Regions from separate parts of the Streptomyces sp. NPDC001634 genome, predicted to be linked through region 3. Evidence: predicted binding sites of a transcription regulator. Region 3 holds the regulator's gene; each other region holds the start of a gene.

Region 1 (2,268 bases), on a different contig from region 3:
GAACACCGAGAGTTCACCGAATTGCCCTCTCCGTGAGAGAAACGGAGGGGGCAATTCTGCATGGTTGAGCGCGGTAGAGTTGGGGAACCTGCTCCCGGTCTCCCCGCCGGGCGCCCTGAGTTCCTGCCGCATGCCCGACAAGAAGTAGCCAAAGTGTGCAGGGCTTTTGAGCCATTCATTCCTTTTGCCGGGCCCGACTTGCCCTGAATTCGGGTGAATTCTTCGTACATTCCCGACCGGTGGCGCCCGGATTTCTCGTCCGATTGACCTGTTGCAGACGGCAGTTGGACAGATACATTCAGCCGCGGTCGACGCGTTCCGGCGCACGCCCCCAACCGTTGGGGGGTGAGGTCTGACCCGGATCCGCGAAGTGTGGATCTGTGCAAGGGCCAGTAATAGGGGAGTTAGGCATGGCTCAGGGCACCGTCAAGTGGTTCAACGCGGAGAAGGGGTACGGCTTCATCGCGGTCGACGGTGGTGCGGATGTTTTCGTCCACTACAGCGCGATCCAGATGGACGGCTACCGCACCCTGGAAGAGGGCCAGCGGGTCGAGTTCGAGATCTCGCAGGGTCAGAAGGGGCCGCAGGCGGACATGGTTCGCCTGGCCGGCTGAAGTGCGCGCCGACGACTGAACTGTTCGACGTGTCGAGGGGCTCGTATCCCGTTCGGGGTGCGGGCCCCTCGGTCTGTCCGGGACCAGCGGGGACGGGTGGTGCGGCGGGCGCGCGGTGGCGCCTCCACCTGCGGATCATGCTCCCGTGTTCACCGCCCGATCCCCGGGAGCCGCTTGCTCCCACCCGCCACCCGACCGCCACCCCTCAACGAGCCCGCTTCGCGGGCGCGCCTTGCACTCGGGTGGGCCGAGTGCTAATCATTGGCGTTAGCACTCTGAAGGTGAGAGTGACAAAGAAGGACCGGGTCGGTGAGGCCGCGGACCGGGTGGGGCAAGGAACCACCGGCCGGGGCCGTCCGTCGCGGGCGCGGGCGCGGTCCGAAGTAATCACCCCCAGTCCTGGGAGGACCACTTCACATGGCCAAGATCATCGCGTTCGACGAGGAGGCGCGGCGCGGCCTCGAGCGCGGCATGAACCAGCTCGCGGACGCCGTGAAGGTGACGCTCGGCCCCAAGGGCCGCAACGTCGTCCTCGAGAAGAAGTGGGGCGCCCCCACGATCACCAACGACGGTGTCTCCATCGCCAAGGAGATCGAGCTCGAGGACCCGTACGAGAAGATCGGCGCCGAGCTGGTCAAGGAAGTCGCCAAGAAGACGGACGACGTCGCCGGTGACGGTACGACCACCGCTACCGTTCTCGCCCAGGCGCTGGTCCGCGAGGGCCTGCGCAACGTGGCCGCCGGTGCCAACCCGATGGCTCTGAAGCGCGGTATCGAGAAGGCCGTCGAGGCCGTCTCCGCCGCCCTGCTGGAGCAGGCGAAGGACGTCGAGACCAAGGAGCAGATCGCCTCCACGGCCTCCATCTCCGCCGCCGACACCCAGATCGGCGAGCTCATCGCCGAGGCCATGGACAAGGTCGGCAAGGAAGGCGTCATCACCGTCGAGGAGTCGCAGACCTTCGGTCTGGAGCTCGAGCTCACCGAGGGCATGCGCTTCGACAAGGGCTACATCTCGGCGTACTTCGCCACCGACATGGAGCGTATGGAGGCGTCCCTCGACGACCCGTACATCCTGATCGCCAACTCGAAGATCGGCTCCGTCAAGGACCTGCTCCCGCTCCTCGAGAAGGTCATGCAGTCGGGCAAGCCGCTGCTGATCATCGCCGAGGACGTCGAGGGCGAGGCCCTGTCGACCCTGGTCGTCAACAAGATCCGCGGCACCTTCAAGTCCGTCGCCGTCAAGGCCCCGGGCTTCGGTGACCGCCGCAAGGCCATGCTCGGCGACATCGCCATCCTCACGGGCGGCGAGGTCATCTCCGAGGAGGTCGGCCTCAAGCTGGAGAACGCGACCCTGGACCTCCTGGGCCGCGCCCGCAAGGTCGTCATCACCAAGGACGAGACCACCATCGTCGACGGCGCCGGCTCCGCCGACCAGGTCGCGGGCCGTGTGAACCAGATCCGCGCCGAGATCGAGAACAGCGACTCCGACTACGACCGCGAGAAGCTGCAGGAGCGCCTGGCGAAGCTCGCCGGCGGTGTCGCGGTCATCAAGGCCGGTGCCGCCACCGAGGTCGAGCTCAAGGAGCGCAAGCACCGCATCGAGGACGCCGTCCGCAACGCGAAGGCGGCCGTCGAGGAGGGCATCGTCGCCGGCG
Region 2 (2,268 bases), on a different contig from region 3:
GGGCGTGGCGGCAGGCGCGGGCGCTGCTGGCAGGGTCGCTCGCCGCCGCACTCCTGGCCGGAGCGGCCGGCTGTGCCCAGTCCGTCGGCCCCATCGAACGGCTGGGCAGGAAGGCGGCGCAGAAGGTACACAGATCGCACCGGCCCGGCGACCGGGCCTACCGCCGCTGGGGGCTCGCCGCCCCGCTCGCGCCCGCGCCCCGGCCGGCGCGTCCCCTGCTCCAGGGCGCGGGCCCGGCCGATGCGGGTCTGCCGCCGGTCCTGGACCGGGTCCCCACCCGCGACAAGGTCGTCTTCCTGACGTACGACGAGGGCGCCGAGGAGGACCCTCGGTTCGTCGACATGGTCCGTGAACTGCGGCTGCCGGTCAGCGTGTTCCTCACGGACAGTGCCGTCGGGCGGGGGTACACCCGGGTGGCGCGGCTGCGGGCGGCCGGTGCGGGCATCCAGAACCACAGCCTCGGCCGCGCCCCGCTGCGCGGCCGCCCGTACGAGGAACAGCGCGCCGCGATCTGCGGCCAGCGGGACCGCCTGAGATCCCGCCTGGGCCGTCCGCCCCGGCTGCTCCGCCCGCCGTACGGCAGATACGACCGCACGACGCTCCGGGCGGCGGCGGACTGCGGCATCACGGCGCTGGTTCTGTGGCGCCCGACACCGGGCATGGCTCCCGACCCGTACGAGTGGGGCACGACCCCCCGCCCCGGCGACATCATCCTGCCCCACGAGCCGGGCCGTTCCCCCATGTCCCTGACGGTGGAGACGACCCGCCTTCTGCGCCGCGTCCAGGCGATGGGATTCACGGTGGGCCGCCTGGAGGACTATCTGTAGGCCGGCCACCTGGTCGTCGTCCCACGGCACTTCGACAGCCCTGTCCGGGTACAACCAGCCCCTCATGGGGTCCCCCTGCTCGAGCGAGGCCGAGAGCTTGGGGGAGCCTGGGGAGATTGAGGACGAGGCCGTTCCGGCCGATAAGGGGTCTGGGGCGCAGCCCCAGGACGTTCACCCCACCGCCGGGTGGCAAACGAACCCGGCGGCAAGCCCACCGATCCGCCGCGCGCCGCAGGCAACTGGCACTCCGCTTGACCGAGTGCTAATCGCGGTCATAGTCTCGGCTCTGGCACTCGCCACCGGAGAGTGCCAACAAAGCGACGGGCAGGTCCGGCACCCGCGACGACGGATCGACCTGGTCGCCACCTCAGACAGTTAACCCCGTGAGATCTCCGAAGGGGGAGGTCGGATCGTGACGACCGCCAGCTCCAAGGTTGCCATCAAGCCGCTCGAGGACCGCATCGTGGTCCAGCCGCTGGACGCCGAGCAGACCACGGCCTCGGGCCTGGTCATCCCGGACACCGCGAAGGAGAAGCCCCAGGAGGGCGTCGTCCTCGCCGTGGGCCCGGGCCGCATCGAGGACGGCAAGCGTGTCGAGCTCGACGTCAAGGTCGGCGACGTCGTTCTCTACAGCAAGTACGGCGGCACCGAGGTGAAGTACAACAACGAGGAGTACCTCGTTCTCTCGGCCCGCGACGTGCTCGCGATCATCGAGAAGTAATTCACCGAAGCTGACTGCTTTGAGCTGCGCCCCTGGCCCCCGCGACTGTTGACAAGCCGGGCGCCGGGGGCGCGGTTCGTTTTTCACCGCGATCGGCGGTCGTTCCGCAAGGACGGCCGAGGATCGCAACGAGAGGACTGAAACGCTCCATGGCGAAGATCCTGAAGTTCGACGAGGACGCCCGTCGCGCCCTCGAGCGCGGCGTCAACAAGCTTGCCGACACGGTGAAGGTGACGATCGGCCCCAAGGGCCGCAACGTCGTCATCGACAAGAAGTTCGGCGCGCCCACCATCACCAACGACGGTGTCACCATCGCCCGCGAGGTCGAGGTCGAGGACCCGTACGAGAACCTCGGTGCCCAGCTGGTGAAGGAGGTGGCGACCAAGACCAACGACATCGCGGGTGACGGTACGACCACCGCCACCGTGCTCGCCCAGGCGCTCGTGCGCGAGGGCCTGAAGAACGTCGCCGCGGGTGCCTCCCCGGCTGCTCTGAAGAAGGGCATCGACGCGGCGGTCAAGGCCGTCTCCGACGACCTGCTGGCCACCGCCCGCCCGATCGACGAGAAGTCCGACATCGCCGCCGTCGCCGCGCTGTCCGCCCAGGACCAGCAGGTCGGCGAGCTCATCGCCGAGGCGATGGACAAGGTCGGCAAGGACGGTGTCATCACCGTCGAGGAGTCCAACACCTTCGGGCTGGAGCTGGACTTCACCGAGGGCA
Region 3 (2,268 bases):
ATGGACCACCAGGTCACCCCGGCCTCCGCCCCGAAGGTGCGTGACACCGCGGTTGTGCAGGGGGATCGACTGCCCGGACTGAGTGCCGGGGCGGATGTCGACCTCCTCCAGGCCGTCCAGCGTCTCCAGCGGGACCTTCGTGCCGAGGGCCGCCGCCGTCATCGGGATGGTGACCGTGCAGTGCAGGTCGTCGCCGCGCCGCTGGAACATCGGATGCGGCAGCTCGTGGATCTCGACGTACAGGTCGCCGGCGGGACCGCCGCCGGGCCCGACCTCGCCCTCGCCCGCGAGCTGGATCCGCGTGCCGTTGTCGACACCGGCCGGGATCTTCACGGTGAGCGTCCGCCGCGACCGCACCCGCCCGTCGCCCGCGCACTCCGGGCACGGGTTCGGGACGATCGTGCCGAAGCCCTGGCACTGCGGGCACGGCCGGGACGTCATGACCTGACCCAGGAAGGACCGCGTGACCTGCGAGACCTCACCACGGCCACGGCACATGTCACAGGTCTGCGCGGAGGTGCCGGGCGCGGCGCCCTCACCGTTGCAGGTGTTGCAGACGACGGCCGTGTCGACCTGGATGTCCTTGGTCGTACCGAAGGCCGCCTCGTCGAGCTCGACCTCCAGCCGGATCATCGCGTCCTGTCCCCGGCGGGTGCGCGAGCGCGGACCGCGCTGCGACGCCGTACCGAAGAACGCGTCCATGATGTCCGAGAAGTTCCCGAAGCCGCCCGCGCCGAAGCCGCCCGCACCGGCGCCGCCCGACTGGGACAGCGGATCGCCGCCGAGGTCGTAGACCTGCTTCTTCTGCGGGTCCGAGAGCACCTCGTACGCGGCGTTGATCTCCTTGAACCGCTCCTGCGTCTTGGGATCGGGGTTGACGTCCGGGTGCAGCTCGCGGGCGAGCCGACGGAACGCCTTCTTGATCTCCTCCTGCGACGCGTCGCGGCGCACGCCGAGTACGGCGTAGTAGTCCGTGGCCACTTACGACTCCGCCAGGATCTGTCCGACGTACCGTGCCACCGCTCGTACCGCTCCCATCGTTCCCGGGTAATCCATGCGGGTCGGTCCGACCACGCCGAGTTTCGCTACTGCCTCGCCGCCCGAACCGTAGCCGACGGAGACGACGGACGTGGAGTTGAGTCCCTCGTGCGCGTTCTCATGGCCGATACGCACCCGCATGGCCGGATCCTTCGCCTCACCCAGCAACTTGAGGAGCACGACCTGCTCCTCCAGTGCCTCCAGGACGGGGCGAATACTGAGAGGGAAGTCATGCGCGAAGCGGGTGAGATTGGCGGTGCCGCCGATCATCAGCCGCTCCTCGGTCTCCTCCACGAGCGTCTCCAGCAGGGTGGAGAGCACCGTCGAGACGGCGCCTCGGTCCTCCGGTTCCTCGAAGGCCTCGGGCAGGTCCTGCACCAGTGGCGGAACGTCCGCGAAACGACGGCCGGCGACCCGGCTGTTGAGCCGCGCGCGTAGATCCGCAAGAGACGTTTCTCCGAACGGCGCCGGGCAGTCGATCATGCGCTGTTCGACCCGTCCGGTGTCCGTGATCAGCACCAGCATCACACGCGCGGGCGCCATCGACAGCAGTTCCACATGCCGCACGGTCGAACGCGTCAGCGACGGGTACTGCACGACGGCGACCTGCCGGGTGAGCTGCGCAAGCAGCCGCACCGTACGCGCCACCACGTCGTCGAGGTCGACGGCGCCCTCCAGGAAGTTCTGGATCGCGCGGCGCTCGGGCGCGGTCATCGGCTTGACGCCCGCCAGCTTGTCGACGAAGAGGCGGTAGCCCTTGTCCGTGGGGATGCGTCCGGCGCTGGTGTGCGGCTGGGCGATGTAGCCCTCGTCCTCCAGCACCGCCATGTCGTTACGGACGGTGGCCGGGGAGACGCCGAGCCTGTGCCGCTCGGTGAGCGCCTTGGAGCCGACCGGCTCCTCGGTGCCGACGTAGTCCTGGACGATGGCGCGCAGCACTTCGAGCCTGCGTTCACTGAGCATCGCGCACACCTCCAGCGATTCGTCCCCTTGACGCTTCCCCTGGCACTCTTCGCGTGCGAGTGCCAGCATCCCGGCCCAGTGTACGGCGGCCGGGTACGCCCCCGGCAAGGGCGGGCCCCGCTGTCGTACCGACGTGTACCGACCTGTCCTGTGGTGTCCTGCCAGGCCGGGCGCCTGCCGATAGCGTCGCCGTATGACGGTGTTGTGGGAAGGGTCCGGGTGGGAGGCGCTCGGTCCGAGGGCGGGGCGCACCCGGCTTCCGGTCTG

The links. The regulator HrcA, encoded in region 3, represses chaperone genes, less so after heat shock. The targets are predictions, from matches to a motif close to TTNGCACTCNGNNNNNCNGAGTGCNAA.
Region 1: the regulator HrcA is predicted to act here: its motif matches at 846-872, upstream of groL (chaperonin GroEL).
Region 2: the regulator HrcA is predicted to act here: its motif matches at 1,067-1,093, upstream of groES (co-chaperone GroES).

Annotation. Positions count from the first base shown of each region.
Region 1 is NZ_JBEOZU010000039.1:43,244-45,511, forward strand. Features, by position in the region: gene ABT186_RS25335 (cold-shock protein) at 411-614, shown strand; gene groL (chaperonin GroEL) at 1,032-2,268, shown strand, end outside.
Region 2 is NZ_JBEOZU010000094.1:15,304-17,571, reverse strand. Features, by position in the region: gene ABT186_RS39615 (polysaccharide deacetylase family protein) at 1-827, shown strand, start outside; gene groES (co-chaperone GroES) at 1,240-1,548, shown strand; gene groL (chaperonin GroEL) at 1,698-2,268, shown strand, end outside.
Region 3 is NZ_JBEOZU010000048.1:54,064-56,331, forward strand. Features, by position in the region: gene dnaJ (molecular chaperone DnaJ) at 1-981, opposite strand, end outside; gene hrcA (heat-inducible transcriptional repressor HrcA) at 982-2,001, opposite strand; gene ABT186_RS28445 (MBL fold metallo-hydrolase) at 2,195-2,268, shown strand, end outside.